DNA from 4 places in the Paenibacillus sp. J22P143 genome. Region 1 is predicted to be linked to each of the others. Evidence: riboswitches for the same ligand, from Rfam matches in the RefSeq annotation. Region 1 holds a riboswitch; each other region holds the start of a gene.
The links. Region 1 has a riboswitch for cobalamin ahead of AC58PQ_RS04210 (ABC transporter substrate-binding protein). Riboswitches for the same ligand answer to the same signal wherever they lie in the genome.

Region 1 (5,399 bases):
TTTCAATCCGAGCGGAAGCGTGAAAGATCGTGCTGCATGGAATCTCATTGATCAGGCTGAAAAGTCAGGTCAGCTTGGGCCAGGAGCGACGATTATTGAGCCTACAAGCGGAAATACCGGCATCGGACTAGCGATGAACGCGGCGGCGAAGGGTTATAGAGCGATTTTGATTATGCCGGATAATATGAGTAAGGAACGTATAAATATTCTGAAGGCCTACGGTGCAGAAGTGGTTTTAACGCCAGCCGCTTTGCGGATGCCAGGTGCCATTGCTAAGGCTGTGGAGCTACGGGATCAAATTCCTGGTAGCTTTATTCCACAGCAGTTTGAAAACCCAGCGAATCCAAGTATTCATCGCATCACGACAGCGCCTGAAATCTTGCAGCAAATGGAGGGCAGGTTAGATGCATTCGTCGCGACCTCCGGAACGGGTGGCACGATTACGGGGACTGGTGAAGTACTTAGGGAACATTTGCCGAATATCCAGATTTATGTCGTAGAGCCAAAGGGATCACCAGTGCTTTCTGGTGGAAGTCCAGGACCGCATAAACTGGTGGGTACAAGCCCAGGCTTTGTTCCAGCTATTTTGAACACAAGCGTCTATGATGAAATTGTGCAAGTGTCAGATGAGGATGCCATCCAAACGATGAGAAATTTGGCAAGTATGGAAGGCATCCTAGTCGGTCCTTCTGCTGGAGCCTCGGTCTGGACAGGTATACAGGTTGCAAGGAAGCTCGGGGCAGGAAAACGAGTGCTTTGCATTGCACCAGATACAGGTGAACGGTATTTAAGTATGGATCTTTTTTAAGCAAAAGCCACTTGGAGGTCATCCAGTGGCTTTTTTTTGCCAATCCGAGTGGAATTTTCAAATATATATAAATATTCTGCCTATCTTCCGCGATCAGTAATTGAATTAGGACAGCGATTCATTGTAAGATGAATGGATGAATGAAACATATCTCAGAAAGGTAGGTTTAACCATGGATACTTTGAAGCTTAAAATTCTCGATTTACTAAAGGAAGACGCCCGCAGGAGCGCGGATCTGATCGCCACCATGTTAGGAACGGCGGAGGCCGAAGTTGCGCGAGCGATAAGCGAGATGGAAGCGGATAAGGTCATCGTTAAATACGCGACAGTCGTAAACTGGAGCAAAGTAGATGACGAAAAGGTTACCGCCCTAATTGAAGTGCAAATTACGCCGGAGCGCGGGCGCGGGTTTGATGCGATTGCGGAACGGATCTATTTATATCCAGAAGTCAAATCAGTTTATCTCATGTCAGGGGCCTATGATTTGCTTGTCGAAATTGAGGGAAGCTCGTTGAAGCAGGTTGCTTCTTTCGTATCTAATAAGCTATCGCCGATTGACCGAGTTCTTTCAACGAAAACGAACTTTATTTTGAAAAAATACAAACAAGACGGCATTATTTTCGAAGATCAGGAAGATGATCATCGGATGCTTGTTTCGCCGTAAGGAAGAGGTAGCGCCATGATCAAGGATGAGACCACGATTCAATCCAGTAAAAAATCCATGCAGGACTACCTCGCGCCTGCTGTACGTGACATGAAGCCGTCCGGCATTCGGAAGTTTTTTGATCTCGTAAGCAATAGTAAAGAGGATATCATCTCACTGGGTGTCGGCGAACCGGATTTCTCCACACCTTGGCACGTTCGTGAGGCTGCTGTTCATTCCTTGGAGCGCGGCAGAACGAAATATACGCCAAACTCCGGTATTCCTGAACTCCGCGAAGCGATTGCGAACTATTTGTATACTTCATTTAAAGTTAAATATGAACCATCGAATGAAGTGCTCGTAACCGTTGGCGGCAGCGAAGCGATCGATCTAGCACTGCGCTCACTGATTACACCGGGGGATGAAATTCTGATTCCGGAGCCATGTTATATTTCATACTCGCCAATCACAGCCATTAGCGGCGGTGTGCCAGTTGGTATCGAAACATTCGCGAAGGATCAATTTAAGCTGACGGAAAAAGCGCTTCGTGATGCGATTACGCCACGCTCCAAAATATTAATTCTGTGCTACCCAAGCAATCCAACTGGCGGTATTATGACCTATGAGGACTGGCTGCCGATTGCCAAAGTTGTCGAAGAACATGATCTGATTGTCATTTCCGATGAAATTTATGCAGAGTTGACATACGGTCAGAAGCATGTGAGTTTCGCCGCGGTTCCAGGGATGCAGGATCGGACGATTCTTGTTAGCGGGTTCTCCAAGGCTTTCGCAATGACAGGCTGGCGGATGGGGTATGCCTGCGGTCACCGTGAGTTGATCTCAGCGATGACTAAGATTCACCAATATACGGTCATGTGTGCACCTGTCATGGGGCAAGTAGCAGCGCATGAAGCGTTGACGAATGGACTTGAAGAGAAAGATCGTATGATTGAATCCTATAATCAACGGAGACGATTGGTTGTCAGAGGCTTCCGAGAGGTAGGACTCGAATGCCATGAACCACAGGGCGCATTCTATGCATTCCCAAGTATTGTTGCTACAGGATTAACCTCTGATGAATTTGCACAACGACTCTTGTACGAATGTAAGGTTGCTGCTGTACCTGGTGATGTATTTGGATTGGGTGGAGAGGGCTTCCTACGATGCTCTTATGCGTATAGTGTTTCTCAGCTTAATGAAGCATTAGAGAGAATCGGTAATTTCTTAAGAAAATTATAATTGTTACAAGAAATTTTTGTGATAAATTCATATATTCATAGGGAATGAAAACTGGTATTCTTAGAGTAAGGAGGGATGAGCATGGTTTTTATGGAATATCAGCTTACTAACTTTCAGAAGCAATTTCAAATTCGCGAGCAAGAGTTCGGACAGCGCTGGCTGACCAGAAATGCCAAGAAGCAAAATTCCCGAGCTTTACTTGAAGAAGAGATCAACACGTTGAGAAGAAAAATGGAACAGATGGTCATGGAAGGTCGAGAAATGACATCTGATGAGGTTGTTGAATTAAGCACGATGCTGGATCACAAAATAAATGAATACATGACATCTGGAAAGAAAAGTCGGTGAAAACCGACTTTTCTGGCGACTATCGATAAGAGAGAGTACATGACGGAGGGAATTACATACATGAAGGCGAAATGGCTATTCGTTGTAATGCTAGGAATGATGCTGACACTTACCGCTTGTGGTGGGCCGAAAGCAGATGTATCGCTATTTATTATGGGACCTAACGGTTTTCCAAGTGAAGCGGCGGAGAAGATGGAAGTATCCTTGAAAGACAAGGTAGGAGAATTACCTACTGTGAAGCTGAATACATCCCCTATTTTTTCAATGGAAAAAATGATTGTTGAGCTGGCTGCTGGAGGTAACGGCATCTTCATTTTGGGCGAAGAACAGTTCAAGGGCTTGAGTAACCAAGCGGGATTCGTATCATTAGATGACACGATTAATCCAGCAGATTACCCTGAAGGGGTTATCGAAATCAAAGAAGAAGGCAAAGCCGCTGAAAAGCATTTATATGGCATTCCGCTTACAGGAAACAAATGGATGAAAGAGCAAGGCTATGAGGGAAAAGGTTTATTCGCGTTCATACCTCAGAATGCTCCGAAAATGGACGAGGCTTTGAAAGTCCTCAAAATCATTGCGCAAAAGTAAGAGAACGTCTATAATCGACAAATAGCTTGATCTTATAATTTGCAACTATAGGTACTGATAAGTTTCCAAAATGGAAGGTTATTAGTTTAGGGGAAGCCGGTTTAAATCCGGCACGGTCCCGCCACTGTAATTCAACCATGCGAATGGTTGGAGAGTCAGGATACCTGCCTATGGTGCCAATACAACATCCTTCGAGGAAAAGGATCGCGTTAAATCAGGAAGCAGCGTACGTTAGTTCGTTGCCCAATACCGCGATTTATCGTCTCCCTCGTTCCTAGTGAACAGGGAGACTTTTTTGTTTGATGGGATCGATAATTAATGAAAAAGAAAGAGGGTTTATTTGATGAAACAAAGTAGGTTCAAAAAAGGTCTTATTTTAACATTAGCGGTTGCAACAGCTATTTCTTTAGCGGCATGTGCTAAAAAAGAAACGGAAATCACGGATCCATCGAAACTCGGCGGTGAGGGGACGAAGGCTCCAACAACAACGGCATCGACATCAGCACCTGTCTCAGCGAAGAAAACGACATATCCTTTGAAAGTGGAGGATGCGACTGGGAAAGAGTTTACGTTCGACAAAGCGCCAGAACGAATTGCATCGGTTTCGCCATCAGAGACAGAAGCGCTGTTCGCGATTGGACTAGAAGCGAATATCGTGGGAGTATCTGATTTCGATGATTACCCAGAAGCAGTTAAATCGAAGCCGAAGCTGGGCAGCATCACGCAACCAAACATGGAGGCCGTCATTGCTTCGAATGCGAATATTGTTTTCTCTGGTGTTTCCATGGAAGCTAAATCAGTTGAGGAACTACGTGGGATGAACATTAATGTCTTTAAAGTAGAGCCAAAAACGCTAGATGATGCGATGAACAATATTATAACATTTGGACAGATTACCGATCATCAAGAACAAGCTGAGAAAGTTGTCGCTAAAATGAAAGCGGATCGTCAGAAGGTTGTCGATGCCGTGAAAGATGTGAAACAAGAGAACAAGAAAAAAGTGTACATCGAGTTTGCACCAGGCTGGACCGTGGGAAGCGGAGTGTTCATGGATGAATTAATCACGCTCTCAGGTGGAATTAATGTAGCTGCCGATAAAGCTGGCTGGTATGAAATCAGTGAAGAGAAGATCATTCAGCAGAATCCGAATGTTATCTTATTCGCTAATGGGATTACGGACTTCAAGAGCAAGAAGCCGTTAGAAGAAATTATTCGCACACGCGGTGGGTGGGATGCCATTGACGCCGTGAAAAATAAACGTGTGGTAGGTTTAGACCAAAACTCGCTAAGCCGCCCAGGTCCGAGATTGACAGACGGACTGCTGGAAATGGCGAAAGGCATCTACCCTGAATTGGTGAAATAATGAAAAGAAAATTGATGTTTGGGGGAGGAGTAGGAGTTATACTCCTTCTTCTTTCTATTGTGGTGAGTTTATCCATCGGCTCAGCTCAGCTTCCTATTTCTCATATAGTGGGGATTCTTGGGAAACATCTTCCTTGGGTTGGAAGTCATATTGAGGTGAAATGGCCGCAATCTTCCGAACAAATTATTAATAAAGTGAGAATTCCTCGTGTTCTGCTTGGTATTCTAGTTGGGGCTGTACTCTCCATAGCTGGCGCTGGATTTCAAGGGGTACTGCGCAATCCTCTTGCTGACCCTTATTCGCTTGGCGTATCTTCAGGAGCTTCTGTCGGGGCTGCTTTTCTTATTTACTTCGGATTGCAATTCGCCTGGTTCGGGCAATGGTCGATCCCGATTGTGGCTTTCGCGACA
Region 2 (5,399 bases), on a different contig from region 1:
ACAACTCATCGCGATCAACCGTACCAAACAATTTATCTTGCAAAATCGCATGCAGCGCGGAGGCCCACACGTCTACCGCACTTTCTTCTGTCCTTAGTAACTCAGCGTATATCGAAGTTCCATACGCATAGGCAAGAAACTCCTGCCAAGTCTGGGTAGCAAAGTAGACAAAGTCAGGCTGGCTTATTTCACTAATGTCCCCGACTCTGCGAATCATATCACGAATTCGTAATGGAAAATCCTCCGCTGTTAGCGGCGTCTCATCAATTTCGACGAGAACGGTTTTACCATTCTTGGGAAACTCGATATAGCCATGCTCCCCCATCTGTTTAAGCGTTTGAAGGGCTTTGAATTGAAGATGAGGGTGTCTTGCCCTTTCGCAAAGCCAGGTCTTCACGTACTGGCTCACCTCAGGTTGCTCGATATAAGCAAGCTGCTCCAAGGCACTCACTTGTCCCTCCAGCGATCCTTCTTGAAGCATCTTTTGAAGCTTCATCACAAAAGCCCCATCATCCGAAGCAGCCTTGTCATGAATGTATTGCCGCATTAAAGCAGATTCTTCCTCTGAATCCTCTTCTTCTGTTTCTGTTGATGGAAACATGGTCTCTGGAAACATGGTGAGCAACCAGTGGCGCAGGGCTTCCCATTGATCAGACTTATTCGCATCGATATTGGGAAATTGCAGCAGAAAAGTAAGCATCTCTAGCGCTTCTTTATATTGCTCGGAGCGTAACAACTTCGTTAACTCGTCTTCATAGAACTTCTCTGTTTTAGGAAAAAGAATGACATTATCCAAAGTAGGGTCTGACATAGGGATCACCTCTGTTCATGGTCTTGTTTGTGCCAGTTTACTCCATCATCCAAATGATTGCAAAAAAAATATTAACAAAAGTGTTGACTTCCTACAAAACGATATGATATTATAACTCTTGCTTCGCCAAACGGATTAAGTCCAGGCGGTAAGAAGTGACATGGGTCTCAGTAGCTCAGCTGGATAGAGCACACGCCTTCTAAGCGTGCGGTCGGGGGTTCGAATCCCTCCTGGGACGTTGCAGTTAGAGAAAAGACCGCGAGAAATCGCGGTCTTTTTTTTGTTTATTCATAAGGAATAACGGCTCACTTTTTTATTTTCAATAAGGAATAATTTCAAACAAAAGCAGTCGAAAACAAAGTCTTTGCATACGCTTGGATTTCATGTATAGTATTCATCAATTGCATATTGTGGGAATAGGTGCTTTGGTCATGCCACATTTGACTAGAGCTTAAAAGGGAAGTTCGGTGTAATACCGACGCGGTCCCGCCACTGTAACAGAGGAGTCGACGCCACCGGTGCCACTGATCGAAAGATCGGGAAGGCGAGCGTTTGACGAGGATTCTGGAGCCAGGAGACCTGCCTAATTCTGACAGCACTGTTTTACCTACGGGAGATAGGGAGGTGTTAGAGATCGTAAACACTGTATACACATACACAGGGTATCTTTAACCTTTTTTATTAAGGTTAGAGATGCCCTTTTTTGATTTTCCGGGATTCGTACACAAGCAAAAATTGAGGAGGATTACCCCATGTGCGCACTATTAAGCAGTAATTTAGGATATCCAAGAATTGGCGAGAACCGCGAGTGGAAGAAAGCGTTAGAGGCCTTTTGGGCAGGCAAGCTAGACGAGAGTGAGTTTACAAAGCAAATCGAAGACATCCGTCTACATAACCTGCGCCTGCAGCAGCAAAAAGGTATTGACCTTATCCCTGTAGGTGACTTCAGCCTCTATGATCACGTGCTGGACACATCCACCATGTTCGGACTCGTTCCAAAGCGTTTCCCCTATGAAGGCGGCGAAGTCCCACTTGCCACTTACTATGCGATGGCTCGCGGCAGTCAAGGGGCGACAGCTTGTGAAATGACCAAATGGTTCAACACCAATTATCATTACATCGTTCCTGAATTACAGGATGCACAGCCAGCGCTTACGATCAACAAGCCACTTGAGGCTTATCGAGAGGCTAAGCAAAAGCTGGGCATTCATGGGAAGCCTGTGGTTCTAGGCCTATTTACTTTCCTTAAGCTAGCTAAGGGGTATAAAACAAATGAAATCGATAGCCTAATCGAATTATTTCTACCGCTCTATTCACGTATTTTGACGGAGCTGGCAGAGGAAGGTGTGGAATGGGTACAGATCGATGAGCCGATTCTTGTGCAGTCTTTAAGCTCAACAGATTTAGGACGTGTAAAGCACATCTTCGCGACGCTGACGGCAGCTGCGCCGACTCTTAAAATCATCGTTCAAACGTATTTCGATGCCGTTGATCAATACCAGGATCTTATTTCCCTTCCCGTTCATGGGATTGGACTTGATTTTATCCATGGATATGAGTTGAACTGGAGTCATCTCCAGACACATGGCTTCCCAGCGGATAAAGTGCTTGGCGTTGGCATTGTGGATGGACGCAATATTTGGCAGACGGATTTGAGTAAGCAGCTTGATTTCCTTGCTCAACTTGAAGCAATCGTTCCTTATGAGCGCATGCTGCTGCAGCCTTCATCCAGCCTGCTGCATGTTCCTGTTTCCACCCGTAAAGAAAATAAGCTTGAGCCTGTATTGCGGGATGCTCTAGCATTTGCGGAAGAAAAGCTGACTGAACTTTCGATTTTGACAAGAGCTCTTCAACACGGCCAAGATTCCATTCGATTGGAATTAGACATCAACCAAAAGGCGATCGCGAAGCTTAATGCTTCCTCCTATCGGAATAAAGCTATTGTCCAACAAGCGATCGCGAATATCGGGCAACAGCGCCATGAAAGAAATAGCAGCTTCACAACGCGCAGAGGCCTTCAAGCAGCAAAATGGCAGCTTCCATTCCTGCCAACTACGACGATTGGATCATTTCCACAAACAGCTGAGGTCCGTAACGCTCGTAAAAATTGGCGCAGCGGCGAATGGACACCTGAGCAATATGAGTCGTTCATTCAAGAACAGATTACGGAATGGATTAAGTTACAGGAAGAGCTTGGACTAGATGTGCTTGTACACGGAGAATTCGAGCGTACGGATATGGTTGAGTTTTTCGGTGAAAAGCTGGATGGGTTTGCTTTTACCTCGAATGGATGGGTTCAATCCTATGGTTCTCGCTGCGTGAAACCGCCAGTTATTTTTGGCGATGTAGAATTCGTGCAAGAGATGACGGTCAAAGAGACGAAGTTTGCCCAATCGCTTACTGAGAAACCGGTTAAGGGCATGTTGACAGGTCCGATCACGATTCTTAACTGGTCATTCGTGAGAAGTGATATTTCCCGCGAACAGGTTGCTTACCAAATCGCACTTGCTCTACGCGAGGAAGTTGAAGCACTCGAAAAAGCGGGTATTGAGATGATTCAAGTAGATGAGCCTGCGTTGCGAGAAGGTTTACCTTTGAAAAAAAGAGACTGGCAAGCTTATCTCGACTGGGCTGTACTCGCCTTCCGCTTGTCCACAGCAACAGTCGGTGATGAGACGCAAATTCATACGCATATGTGTTACTGCGAGTTCCATGATATTATTGACGCCATCCGCGCGCTAGACGCTGATGTTATCTCTATTGAAACCTCGAGAAGTCACGGTGAGCTGATCCATAGCTTCGAGGAGCATACGTATGACCAAGGGATCGGGCTTGGTGTCTATGACATTCACAGTCCGCGAGTCCCTTCCGTAACTGAAATGGTAGAAATGATTGAGCGTGCTCTTCAGGTGCTAGAGCCTGAACTATTCTGGATTAATCCGGACTGCGGCTTGAAAACACGAGGAAAAGAAGAGACTATCGCTGCTCTACGCGTGATGGTTGAGGCAGCTAAACTGTTTAGAGCAAGCCGAAGTGAACTTATCCCTTCCTAAGAAATGTATAAGAAAAGCACCCCTGCTGCTTCTGCAAGGGTGCTGCAACGAACTTCTTTTTACACAGATGGCCTGTTCGGTTGATGGTGACCTGGCTCCGTTGAATCCAGATTCGATTGAATACGCGATGATTGTTTCGAGTTATCGATCGTACTTTGCGTTTTCTGGTCCATATTTTTCTTTTTACCCATGGTAAGCAACTCCTTCTACTCATAGAATGAAAGCTACATTAGTATGGAGGGTTTCCGTGCTGAATATGCTGGATATCTTCACCATGACTCGGGGTGCGAGTCTATTACTCAGCGGGTGCGACAAGCCATTAAAACAAAGAGCCTGTAGGGATCTCTCCCTACAGGCTTTTGCTCATGCCAAACGACGTTAGTGCATCTTATGAGGCAAATTCTTGCCTGTATGACCGTCACCTTGTGTCCTTTTATTCTTCTCGGCTTTCCTCTGCTTCTCATGCAGCTTGCTAATGAAATGACTATCCATGAGCACTCGCCTCCTGAAGAAAGAATGGCATTACCCTTTTATAATGTCACAGAAACTCAAAATTTAAACACCTTCCACACAAAATCCACGACCTGCTGCTCTCCCGCTTGCTGGACAGACATTTAATACCTTCCATTTGCATACCCTTTATCATTATGCTCTCTTCAAAAGAAAGGAAGGAACGTCTATGTGCGGAATAACGGGTTGGATAGATTGGCGGAAAGACTTGACCGGGTACCCGTCCATTCTAGAAAATATGACGGAAACGCTCCAACTGCGTGGACCCGATGCCTCAGGTACCTGGATTTCACAGCATTGTGCCCTTGGACATCGACGTCTTAGCGTAATGGATCCTGAGAACGGCGCTCAGCCGATGGTCCGCAAACAAGGCGACTATACGTATACCATCGTATATAATGGCGAACTCTATAATGCCCCAGAGTTAAAAAAAGAGCTCGAGCTACGCGGTCATCACTTTCGCACGACTTGTGATACCGAAGTGCTGCTGGTTGCTTTCATCGAGTGGGGAAAAGCCTGCATTGACCGCTTGAACGGTATTTTCGCCTTCGCGGCGTGGAATGATCAAGAACAATCACTGACCTTGGTACGAGATAGACTCGGCGTAAAGCCGCTTTTTTATTCTCATCAGGATAGTGTGCTATTGTTTGGCTCTGAACCGAAAGCGATTCTAGCTCACCCTGATTTCAAAGCAGAGGTTGGCGCTGAAGGCTTTGCAGAAATATTCGCAGTTGGACCGGCTCGGACGCCTGGACATGGGATTTACCGCAACATGTCGGAGCTAAAGCCAGGTCAGTTTGCTATTTTCGACCGTAACGGATTATCTATTCGAACGTATTGGAAGCTGGAAAGTCATCAGCATCCTGACGATATTCCCGCTACTGCCGCACAGGTGCAGCATTTGCTTAACGACACCGCCGCGCGCCAGCTGGTCTCTGATGTTCCCATTTGTACGTTATTGTCCGGCGGTCTTGATTCTAGCGCGCTTACCGCGCTCGCTGCCGCTCATTACAAAGAAAGCGGGC
Region 3 (5,399 bases), on a different contig from region 1:
CTAATGACCAGCCACCAGCATCATTCGTTCCTTTTTTCACTTCTTGATTCAAAATATAATCAATCAGGTTATCTCTAGTTACTTGTTTTTTCCCAGCTGTCACTGTAGGAATTTCATAATTCCTTGTATCCAATGCAAGAAGGGCGAAGATAGGGCCATTCAACCCTTGTTTACTAACATAATCATAATCCGAGAGTGCCGTTGTAAGATTATAGCCCCCCACGTTCCTTGGGTCTTTTCCAATAGAAGTAAGTCCAAGAATGGCTCTTGCATGCTCAGTTCCTTTATTTGTGTCAAGCACACCATTATACTTAACCATTAATTCTTTTACTCTATTTACTACATTGTTGTAATACCCTTGATAATACCCCTTAGGTACTTCATGTTTAGCCCTTGCTAAGGAAAGGACAGACCATTCTCCACCGTTAGTTCCGAACTTTGGCTGAGCGACTGTGCTTAGGATATACGCCAAATTCTTGTTTAATTGACTTTCTGGGGTAATATCCGTACTAACCTCATAAATGACAGAGTACGTTTGTACCGTCGTATTCCCAGATACATCAGTTACTGATATTGTAACCGTGTTTGCTCCTATGTTAAGAACAAGGTTATACTGTCCATCCACTTTGGAGACGACAGCTCCGTTAAGTTTTACTTCCGGTGTTAGGACTCCTGGGGTATTGTCGGACACTTCCAAGCTGAAACTTAAGTTAGATTGAGATACTTCCTGGTTATTCGTTAACCCACTAACTGTAATAACAGGTTTCTCTGTGTCTGGTGCCAGTGAATTGTTCAAATCAGCTAGCGAGCTATCCACGCTAGATTGCGTACTTTCCATGTTAGCAAGCACGGTATAAGCATGATCATAAGCTGATTTGACTCCAGCTTGCGCTAGAAGCGCATCTTTATTAGGATCACTATTCATTTCAGCGATTTTGATTGTAAGTCTATCCTTATTCGCCGTTTGAATATATCCCCATTCTCCTCCAAGATCACCACCGTACCCATGAACGGTGAATTGGGTTCGCATCACATCACCATCTTGTGGGGTATACTGCGACATGCCAACATTAGGAAATTCATTATTAACAGCATACATCCAACCTGACATGGACGTGTAATCGAATTCCCCAAGCCAATGTTCTTCGTCCTTCGAACCTAATAGAGTAGCTTCAGCTTCAATTTTATCTAGAATGTATTGTGGTACATGAACATTGCTCGTAGCATCCTTAACCTTAGCCAGATAAAAGGAATCCTCTACGCTACCATAAATTCTATAGTTTCCAGCGCCCAACACACGTGTAAGTATTGCAGCTGCATTGTCACCTTGATAAAAAGGTACGATAGCAGGTTCTCTATAATAACCTTGCCCCAACGTAAACTTCTCTACAGCAACCGTTACATGTCCAATTGGGCCCTCTAGTAAATAATCGTCGGTATAGCGAAGCACGATATCAGCATCTTGCGTTAGTATATAACTAGCAATACCTACATCAGGGTCAACGCCATCAACTGCGTACAGCCAACCGCTGTTTGGTCCACCATCAAAGGCAGCTAGACCACCAACGCTTGAAATATAAGCACCATTTTCATTTACATATGAAATTTGTGCCTCATCTAATGCTTTCTCAATGACAAATGCAGCCGTCTTACCGCTCTCGACAGCTATCGTCGTTTTGGGTAATGTAATGTTTTTACCCGCAGCTGCACTTTTACCTTTTAATGTGAAAGAGACCGTTATTTGTTGTGGAATGGGTTTACTAACTAGGTTTTGAAAGGCTGTAGTTAAACCAGCTAGCGCACTGTCAGCATGATATTGAATAGCGCTGCTATTCGCCGAAACAGCCTTAGCGAATGTTAGGCTACTTTGCAGCGCTTGCCAGCTATTATCTGTATAATTCCCTTGTTGCAAGGCGTTAATTTCAGTAATTTTTGCATCTAACGTCGTTTTATCGGCAATAGAAGTAATATCCTTATTGTAATCATCTGTATATACAAGCGTAATTACATCATTGCTTCGTAGAATATAATTAGCGATACCTACGTCAGCAAATTGCCCATTAACCAAATACATCCAGCCGCTTAAAGTACCACCGTCTCCTGAAGTCAGATCGCCAATACTCGTGATGTAATTGCCCGTTTCATTTTTAACTTGAATATCATTTTCCTTCAATACCTTTTCAATCGCATACGCAGCGGATTTCCCTGCCTCAACAGTTGTATCTGTTTTTGCCAGAATGACAATCTTATTTGCTATGGAGCTTATTCCGCTAACAACAATAGAAGCATGTAACGGTTGAGGAACTGTTGGTTCAATACCTTTTTTAATACTCAAATAGTATATTTTCGGTGTATTATTTCCATCTTGTGCGATCACTCTAACGATTTTAGCTTTTGTATCACTTAATGTGATTTCTTTATCGATTTGTGTACCAGCGAATCCGCTTTTATTATTAACGAAGATATTCGAAGAAGAACCATTTGCTGTAATTTTTATTTTATCGGTATTAATTAGGATATCGTTATAGCTATATACTCCTGAAGTTACAGTGATTTGCTTAGTAACTGACGCATCGCCACCAACTCCCGACAATACGATGCTAGATAAGTCAGTTGATTCATTAACCGAATTATCTGGGGAAACCTTCTGTAAAGAAGTAATTTCCGGACCAATTTCTCCTACGGCACCGCCATCCATTTGGACCGCATTATAAACCTTTACGAAACTCACATTGTTCAAGCTTACTGGCTTGCCTTCGCTGTCAACCGCCCAACTAATATCAATCGGATCACCTTTAACCGGTGAGGTTAAGTAAGGATTTGCCGGCACATCATAAGGGGCGCTGCCATTCGCATGCGTGTCTGGATAGCCAAACACGTTCTTTCTTACGTTAATTTTCACACCAGAATACGTATAGGATTGATTGTTAAAATTAGCAGGTGCAAGCGAATAATTAGCTGGAATTGGATAATAAGCGTGTTTATGGAAACTGTTTATTTTTACGTTTCCACTACCATTTTTATTATCGACCCAAGGTACATTTACACCATTTGCGGTAGTAAAATCGGGTTCAGGATTGGTATAGGTAACCTGGTAATCCCAAATTGTGCTATCTTCATAGTGCTCTGACCCTGCAATGTAATACCACGGGCCAGGGTTACCACTCCCATCGTCTTGTGCAACCGCTACTCCCGCTGGCTCTTCATTTCCAGCAAACGCATTCCCAAACACAGTGAAATCCACGCCATAAGGATTTTTCGGACTGTTCAGAATGGGATCATCGAATTTATAAATAATACTTCCTCCGAATGCGCCAAGTGAAACACCTGGTGAATTGGCGGGGGTATTCGTCCACTTGGAATTAATTTCGCCCGTTCCACCCCATGCTGGCTCATTGGTAAATTGACCAGGCGCTGGAAGCCATTCACGGATTGAACTAGGCCCAGTACTTGTAGTAGCAAGCGCTTGATTACTCGGTCCAAAAAAGAGGCCAAGCGAAGAAAATAGAAGCATAAAAGCCATGACAAGTGCAATAAACGATTTTGGTGCATAACGATGAATCATTCTTCCATTCCTCTTTCCCTTATTAAATTGCTAAAAGGGGTACAAAAAAAGCCACCCTTAACTACTAGGGTGACTTCGACTTTAATCATGAAATACATACTACACACCACAAATAAGCTTTATGTGAGCAGCATACTCTTTGTAACTAATCCCTACCCCCAAGGAATTAGAAACATCCAATAAATAAAGGCAGGTCTCCTGGCTCATGCGTCATCGCTTCTCTTCGCCTTCCCAATCTCGTAAAACAAGACAGTGGCATATGAAAGAGTTACTCTGCAAGTACAGTGGTGGGACCGCGTCGGCTTCTTACCGAACTTCCCTTTTAAGCAAGCATCTGTAAAGTATGCTTACACCCTTATTTAGAACATATGAAATTATCAAAGCAAAACTTATGTTAACCCCTTTTACTAGTTTTGTCTACTTAAAACAAAAAAGGCAACCCCATCAAGACCCTAGGCCCTGCTGGGATTACCTTCCTTTTTTACCCGTGCGATCCGTCAATTAATATTTACAAATGCTGCTCGTAATGATGACTAGCAAAATGAAAAGCACGAGAATACTAGCGGCCGAATTATTTTTCGGAGGACAAGCGACTGCTTGCGTGTGGACTGGTTTCGGGAAAACAAATTCGGTTTGTTGGTACGACGCGTGCAGGTGGATATTGTGTGCTGGTTGCTGCATGATAGGAGCTGGAGCTGGAAGTGGAGTCGGCATTGGCATTGGCATCGGAGTTGGCATCGGCATTGGTTGCATTGGGTAATTCGGAACTTTTACATATTCCATGAGTGAGCACCTCCTTCGTATTTTCCCTACTGGGAACTTTCACGAGCTTACGGTTTAAACGGAAGGTTATTGTTGAAGTTGGGTGAATAGCTTACAACATCAGTCTATGGGGAACCACCTACGTTGCACACGGTAAATACCCAGTTACGCAATAAATTGGGTGGGTGTCATGGGCGAACGAGCATATGCGCGGTACAAAAAAAGAACTGCCCCCTCATTGGGAGCAGTCCTATTCACGTTACACGTATGGATTATTCTCACGTTCGAAGCCGATCGTGGTTTTCGCGCCGTGCCCCGAATAGACGTTGACATCGTCATCCAGCAGGAATAGTTTATCCTGAATGGAATCCAGCAGGGTATTGTTATCTCCACCGAGTAGGTCGGTACGACCAACCGATAGTTTAAACAATACATCACCGCTGAACAGGTGTTTGTCATACAAGAAGCTCACGCTGCCTGGCGAATGGCCTGGCGTGTGGAACACCTTGAGTTGGATACCCAGGAACTCAAGCGTTTGTCCTTCATCCAGCGCGAATTCCGCTGGATCCGTAACAATCGGAGCGCCAAGATCTGGCCAGCGTGCAGAACCGTTTTTCTTCGGATTCGTCAGCCAATCAGCTTCCAGATCGTGAATATACACCGGACAACCTTTGAGCTTACGAATCTCGTCAACGCCGCCGATGTGATCGAAATGCGCGTGAGTCAGCAGAATCGCAACGATATCCATATCGGCGATTTTTTTGATCAGCGATTTCGGATTCATACCCGGATCGATAATAATACCTTGATTCGTCTCTGGATTCGAGAGCAGATAAGCGTTCGTCTGAACCGGACCCAAGACAAAGGATTGAATGTTAATCATCGTGATGCCACCCTCACTTAGAACGACTCGATTAATGAACGAAGTTCCTTCACAATAACAGCATGATATCCGTTACCTTCACCATATTGGCGGCCCATTTCGGCTCTGGCTACTTGAATTTTTTCGTTATAATCAGCCGCTTCGCGATCTGGATTTTCTTTCTTGAACTGCGTCATCACCGCTTGTACA
Region 4 (5,399 bases), on a different contig from region 1:
TTAAATATAAAATCACAAAAGGCTCTCCTTTCGACATTGAGAATGATTTATTGTTCTTTTGCTTTTGCTTATGCTTCTGCTTTTGCTCTTTTTCGTTCAGCTCCAACACTTGGAAGCATGCCAGCCACTCCGTTTCCGCTAAGGATGAAACGACCTTGATCGTAGGAGAAAGTTATCTGATCCTGTAAGGGTGTGTTTGATTGTAAGAGCCCGCGAACCAGTTGCTTTCCGCTCTCGGGAGTCATGTTCTTATACCAGTTTCCCTCCGGATAGACAGTGACAACAGATGCATCCTCACAGCGGCCATTGCATCTTGTTCTTGTTGTATGAATCAGATCTTCCGCTCCAAGGGACGCGATTTCTTCGCGTATAGCAACGGTAACTTCATCTCCGAGCATGCGTAAGCAGCTCGATCCATTACATATTAGAACATGATGCTTTGTTTGAGATAAATCCCAAGTTGACATTGTTTATACACCCCTTCATCGTATCGACAACGTTCGTCAAGTTAGGATTTTGCATCCTTTTTCTTCATTTCCCTAAATACTTTCGGGCTTCTCACATATTCAACATCCGCTATGCCTAATCGATAATTCATTACTCTTGCAACAGCAAATAAATAATCAGACGTTCGGTTCATATACTTAAGTACATGCGGATTAATCCGCTCCTCCTTGGACAACGCAACGACACGCCGCTCGGCACGACGTACTACCGTCCGGGCCAAATGCAGAAAGGCAGAGGCTTGGCTGCCACCAGGGAGAACGAAGCGCTCCAGTTGTGGCGATTCTTGAATGTACGCATCGATGCGAGACTCCATCTCAGGTAGAAACTCTTCTAGAAGCTCTTCTGTTACCTTAAAAGGTCGGCGTTCTTCCATTCCTTCTTTCTTGCTTAGATCACTGCCGCAATCGAATAGAATTTGTTGGATTTGCTCCAGTTCATTTCTGATCTGAAGTTCGGTTTCAGGGATGTAAGTGATCGCAATGCCGATAATGCTGTTAGCTTCATCGATTGTTCCATAAGCATCCACTTTTACACTTGCTTTCGAAACACGCCCGCCGACAATGCTTGTTTCGCCGAGATCCCCGGTTTTCGTATAAATTCTCATTTTCATCGCCTCTTTCTTTTCACTATATAGGTCGAACAGGAGTAATATTCAAACCGAATGCAATGGGTTCGATCATGCTTTCGATGCCATACACCTGCTGTAAATTTCGCTCGGTCAACACTTCACTTGGGTGACCGGTTGCGTACACTTCACCTTGCTTCATCAGAATGATGCGATCTGCATAACGTGAGGCTAACTCGAGATCATGGAGAACCATCACGGCTGAAGTGTTGTTATTCCTCACCATAGCTTGAATCGTGTCCATCGCCTCAAGCTGATGCCGAATATCAAGACCTGTAATCGGCTCGTCCAACAGCATGACTTCTGGCTGCTGTGCCAAAGCGCGGGCCAGCATCACTTTCTGGCGTTCACCGCCACTAAGTTCGCTAATATATCGCTTTTTAAGGGAGGAAAGCTTGAGTTCATTCAGAATGCGTTCGACTTGCACAATGTCTTCTTTTGTAGTTCCCCAACGAAGATATGGCGTTCTCCCCATTAGAACGACCTCGAATACGGTCATTGGAATGGACGCGGAGAAATGCTGAGGAACGAATCCGATTATTCGCGCCCGCTGTTTGGGAGAATAATGTTGTAGTAGCTTGCCTTTGTATGAAACAGAACCACTTCTCGGCGGATAGAGATAGGCCATACATTTCAACAACGTGCTTTTACCTGCTCCATTCGGACCGAGAATCGCAACGACTTCCCCTCGAACGAGTTCCAAACTCACCTTGTGAATCGCGGAGCGTCCTCCATATTGAAAACTTACCTCCTCTAATCGCAGGCTCATGATTTTCCCCCTTAATTCCAATATTCTCTCTTCTTGCTGATCAATAAATAGATAAAGAATGGAACGCCGATGATCGAAGTTACGATTCCGACCGGGATCTCAACAGGAGAAAAGAGTGCTCGCGCAACCGTATCCGAGAGTAATAATAGGATTGCACCAAGTAAGCAGGACGCTGGAACGAGAAATCGGTGATCGACACCGATGATCATCCTCGCTACATGAGGCGCCACGAGTCCGACGAAGCCGATAACCCCTGTGAACGCGATCGTGATTGATGAGATGACCGTCACCGTGAAGAGCGAGACTAGCCGAAGCTGTTTTACACGAATACCGGTCGTTCTGGCAATTTCCTCTCCAAGCGCCAGCACATTTAACTGCCAGGAGTAACGCATTATGATCAACATACCAATCAAAGTGACTGGTGCGATCAGCTTTATTTCTGACCAATTAGTACCGCTTGTACTTCCCATCAGCCAAACAATCAAATCTTTAAGCACATCATTTTTGGAAATATATTTTAGTGCAGATACCCCCGAGGAGAACAAGTAACTAAAAGCAACCCCTGCAAGTAACAGCACCGTGCCGGAATGATTCTTCAAGCTGGAGATCGCATAAACTAACAGAATGGACAAGCAGCCAAATACAAAAGCATTAGTTGCAATCAGCCATGAGCTTGTCAGTATCGTTTTAATGCCGAACAAGCTAGTGCCCAAAACGATAGCCAACGCTGCACCGAAGGAAGCTCCGCTTGACACGCCTAGCGTAAACGGGCTGGCAAGTGGGTTTCGCAAAATAGCCTGCATGATGACGCCTGCTCCAGCAAGCGCGATGCCTGTAAACACGTCCATTCCTATGCGTGGGAACCGTACATCTCGAAGAATTGTCAGATTCGTCGACTCCACCGATGGGGCAAACAACCCCTGAATAATCTCGCGATTGGTCACATGAATCGTTCCAAATTTGGCAGCGCCAATGATGATAATTATCAAAAAGGCTGATAGTAACAAAAGGACCAGCCATTTTCTGCGAAGGGTTGTGGCATATTCGTTACTTGGAATTAACGTTTCATCCATCTGGATCCATCTCCTAAGTTTGACTCAAATATAAAAAAGCCTCCTGAACAGTTTCAGGAGGCTTGCATGCAGAAGTAAAAGGTGTATACGACAAAACGGTCGCAACTAACTTTCAAGTTCCATGCATCTTTTCCTCGAAGACATTCATGAATAAACACCAAATAGGCAGGTCTCCTGGCTATTGCGTCATCGCAGTATCCAACCTTCCCATGACGAACAAACATCACAGTGGCATAACGGATACTACTCTGCAAGTACAGTGGCGGGACCGCGTCGGATTCGAACCGAACTTCCCTTTTAATCTCCCGATCGACTTCGATCAAGGAGAACCTATTGGCCAATATTTAATTTTTTTCGGACTAAGCATAGTGAACTCAAGATCTAACTATAGTGAATACATCTGCTTTTGTAAATGTATTTTACAAACAAAATTAAAAAGGTCACAGCCTCCAAAGCATCTGGAGGTCGCTCTACTATGAAGTTTAAAATTCAAAACATATAAGTCAATGCATTAAAACCGTTTCCAAGTTTGCTACATCCGCCTTGATGAACTTCGGATGAGGGTTACTTGCCTCTATGGCACCTCGCGCAGGGAGCCACGCGAGGTACAACGGCGCGTGATGGTTGTCAACTCTGGCTCTATGGTCTCAATAAACACGTTCAAATTACTTAAAGCTAACATTTGATCCAGGGCTATACTTTGGTACTTAGCCATCGTTTTCGATAACAAATTGAAAATGATTATCTTATTAAACATCATGACTAATTCTCTGTAGACACTTCGTCTACAAGAGTCTCCTAAAATAAACTCTAAAAATATCTCGTCTACAATTCGGCTCATTAAAAAGCAAAAACCCGCTCAGTGAGCGGGTTCTCTGTATGGAGGTGAGGGGAGTCGAACCCCTGTTTTGAACTCTTTAATTGTTTTTAAGTTATGTTGATTAGTGCCAAGAAGCCTTATTTCATAAGGGCTGGGGGTTCTAATCGTGTTAATTAATGTTAGCTATTTTTAGGTGGAATTAGCGTACTTTAAAGCTTTTGGCTACACTTTGACTACAAAAAAACGAGGGGATTCTGGGGTAAAGTATTCTAAAATTTATTTTAAATTATTTAGTATTAGAATGTTTTTTGAATGCTTTCCCACTTATATGCACCGTATGCGGGATCAAATCGACCTAAGTGGTTTCCTCCATTTTCTTTGTTAAGGGAAACGTATGCTGGTTAGTTTTTCCTATAAATATTTTCTTTTGACTTTAAGGAGATTAATAATCGATTGAGCGATAGTAGAGTCATTTAATCAAGCCAGATCACACAGGTCGATTTTCACACTGCAAATGATTGAGCAATCTGATGATGAAATTATCCAATCGCGGGGTAACAGCAAATTTGCAAAAAAAGCAAAGATGCTTCCTGTAACTTTTGTAATCAAGGCAAAAAAACTATAGTATCCAATCGAAATATTATAAAGATCATTGGATTTTCTTAATAACCATTATACTGCGTTCGATGATCGGACCACTTATGACCATATTTTAACATAAATAGTTGATAACTAACAGTTCGCTGAGAAGGCTGCCGTTCTATGCTGTCGGTAGCCTTCTCCTGATGTCTATTGAGCTATAGTTCTGCGTTAAAATACCGATTATTACGTAGATCAAATTCGGGTTCGTTTCTGGAGCAATCAAATACCTATTTCATCGATTCTGCTATTTTCATCAAATCATCTACCGTAAACTTTTTGCTTAAGTTTTTCTTACCGACTGCCAATTTATAATTCAAACCATCTTTTGAAAACGTATTTCATATCCCAATTCGAAGTTTGCATAATATAACACTTTTGTTCCGTCTTTTAATTTGAGAATCTCAGTGTTTTTCCATATAAATCTATCAAGGTTCTCAGTTACAGGGAATACCGCGATATGTAAATAGCTGTGCAGAGACTCCATTCCATATCCTAAATCTAGAATCTCAGGTAGTGTATCATTTTTTTCAGTAATATAACCATGAAAACCAGTAATCTCAACTGGGAATTCAGTGGGTACCAATACGCGTCTGTGAAACTTCAATTGTGAGAGAGTAAAATGAAAAAAAGCATCTTCTTATCTTTAGTTATTTTGATGGCAGGTTGCCTATCATGGTGGTTTTGTTTAATTAAAGAAATCGAACATAAAAACAATATAAATAAAAAAGCGCGGGATTGGCTATCGTTACTCGTTAGAGTTTAAAGCGACAAAAAAAGCTGAATTTAGAGCATACGCCTAGATTTTGCATATACTGCTCATAAAAGGAGGAGTATTGTATGCATCATCCCAATTATATGATGAAGGGGTTGCAGGGCAACATAAAGGATACAAAGGTTACTATCAATTTAATTACGTTGAGATAGCTCCTTGTATTTACTTTATGTATTGGTTGGAAGAAGTCT

Region 2: another riboswitch for cobalamin. It lies ahead of metE (5-methyltetrahydropteroyltriglutamate--homocysteine S-methyltransferase); the one in region 1 lies ahead of AC58PQ_RS04210 (ABC transporter substrate-binding protein).
Region 3: another riboswitch for cobalamin. It lies ahead of AC58PQ_RS22720 (DUF4430 domain-containing protein); the one in region 1 lies ahead of AC58PQ_RS04210 (ABC transporter substrate-binding protein).
Region 4: another riboswitch for cobalamin. It lies ahead of AC58PQ_RS21985 (FecCD family ABC transporter permease); the one in region 1 lies ahead of AC58PQ_RS04210 (ABC transporter substrate-binding protein).

The regions. Positions count from the first base shown of each region.
Region 1 covers NZ_JCAUAQ010000002.1:89,439-94,837, forward strand. Annotated here, with positions in the region: gene cysK (cysteine synthase A) at 1-808, shown strand, start outside; gene AC58PQ_RS04190 (Lrp/AsnC family transcriptional regulator) at 981-1,472, shown strand; gene AC58PQ_RS04195 (aminotransferase class I/II-fold pyridoxal phosphate-dependent enzyme) at 1,488-2,690, shown strand; gene AC58PQ_RS04200 (aspartyl-phosphate phosphatase Spo0E family protein) at 2,772-3,038, shown strand; gene AC58PQ_RS04205 (hypothetical protein) at 3,099-3,626, shown strand; cobalamin riboswitch at 3,659-3,812, shown strand; gene AC58PQ_RS04210 (ABC transporter substrate-binding protein) at 3,970-4,989, shown strand; gene AC58PQ_RS04215 (FecCD family ABC transporter permease) at 4,989-5,399, shown strand, end outside.
Region 2 covers NZ_JCAUAQ010000009.1:101,932-107,330, reverse strand. Annotated here, with positions in the region: gene AC58PQ_RS15435 (hypothetical protein) at 1-811, opposite strand, end outside; tRNA gene AC58PQ_RS15430 (tRNA-Arg) at 976-1,049, shown strand; cobalamin riboswitch at 1,213-1,413, shown strand; gene metE (5-methyltetrahydropteroyltriglutamate--homocysteine S-methyltransferase) at 1,564-3,864, shown strand; gene AC58PQ_RS15420 (hypothetical protein) at 3,924-4,055, opposite strand; gene AC58PQ_RS15415 (DUF4023 family protein) at 4,243-4,356, opposite strand; gene asnB (asparagine synthase (glutamine-hydrolyzing)) at 4,544-5,399, shown strand, end outside.
Region 3 covers NZ_JCAUAQ010000021.1:86,493-91,891, forward strand. Annotated here, with positions in the region: gene AC58PQ_RS22720 (DUF4430 domain-containing protein) at 1-3,565, opposite strand, end outside; cobalamin riboswitch at 3,737-3,937, opposite strand; gene AC58PQ_RS22725 (hypothetical protein) at 4,067-4,348, opposite strand; gene AC58PQ_RS22730 (MBL fold metallo-hydrolase) at 4,587-5,210, opposite strand; gene AC58PQ_RS22735 (thioredoxin family protein) at 5,228-5,399, opposite strand, start outside.
Region 4 covers NZ_JCAUAQ010000020.1:24,734-30,132, forward strand. Annotated here, with positions in the region: gene cobN (cobaltochelatase subunit CobN) at 1-16, opposite strand, end outside; gene AC58PQ_RS21970 ((2Fe-2S) ferredoxin domain-containing protein) at 69-467, opposite strand; gene AC58PQ_RS21975 (cob(I)yrinic acid a,c-diamide adenosyltransferase) at 509-1,111, opposite strand; gene AC58PQ_RS21980 (ABC transporter ATP-binding protein) at 1,134-1,901, opposite strand; gene AC58PQ_RS21985 (FecCD family ABC transporter permease) at 1,913-2,974, opposite strand; cobalamin riboswitch at 3,122-3,323, opposite strand; partial or broken gene AC58PQ_RS21990 (class I SAM-dependent methyltransferase) at 4,306-4,419, shown strand; gene AC58PQ_RS21995 (MoaF-related domain-containing protein) at 5,270-5,399, shown strand, end outside.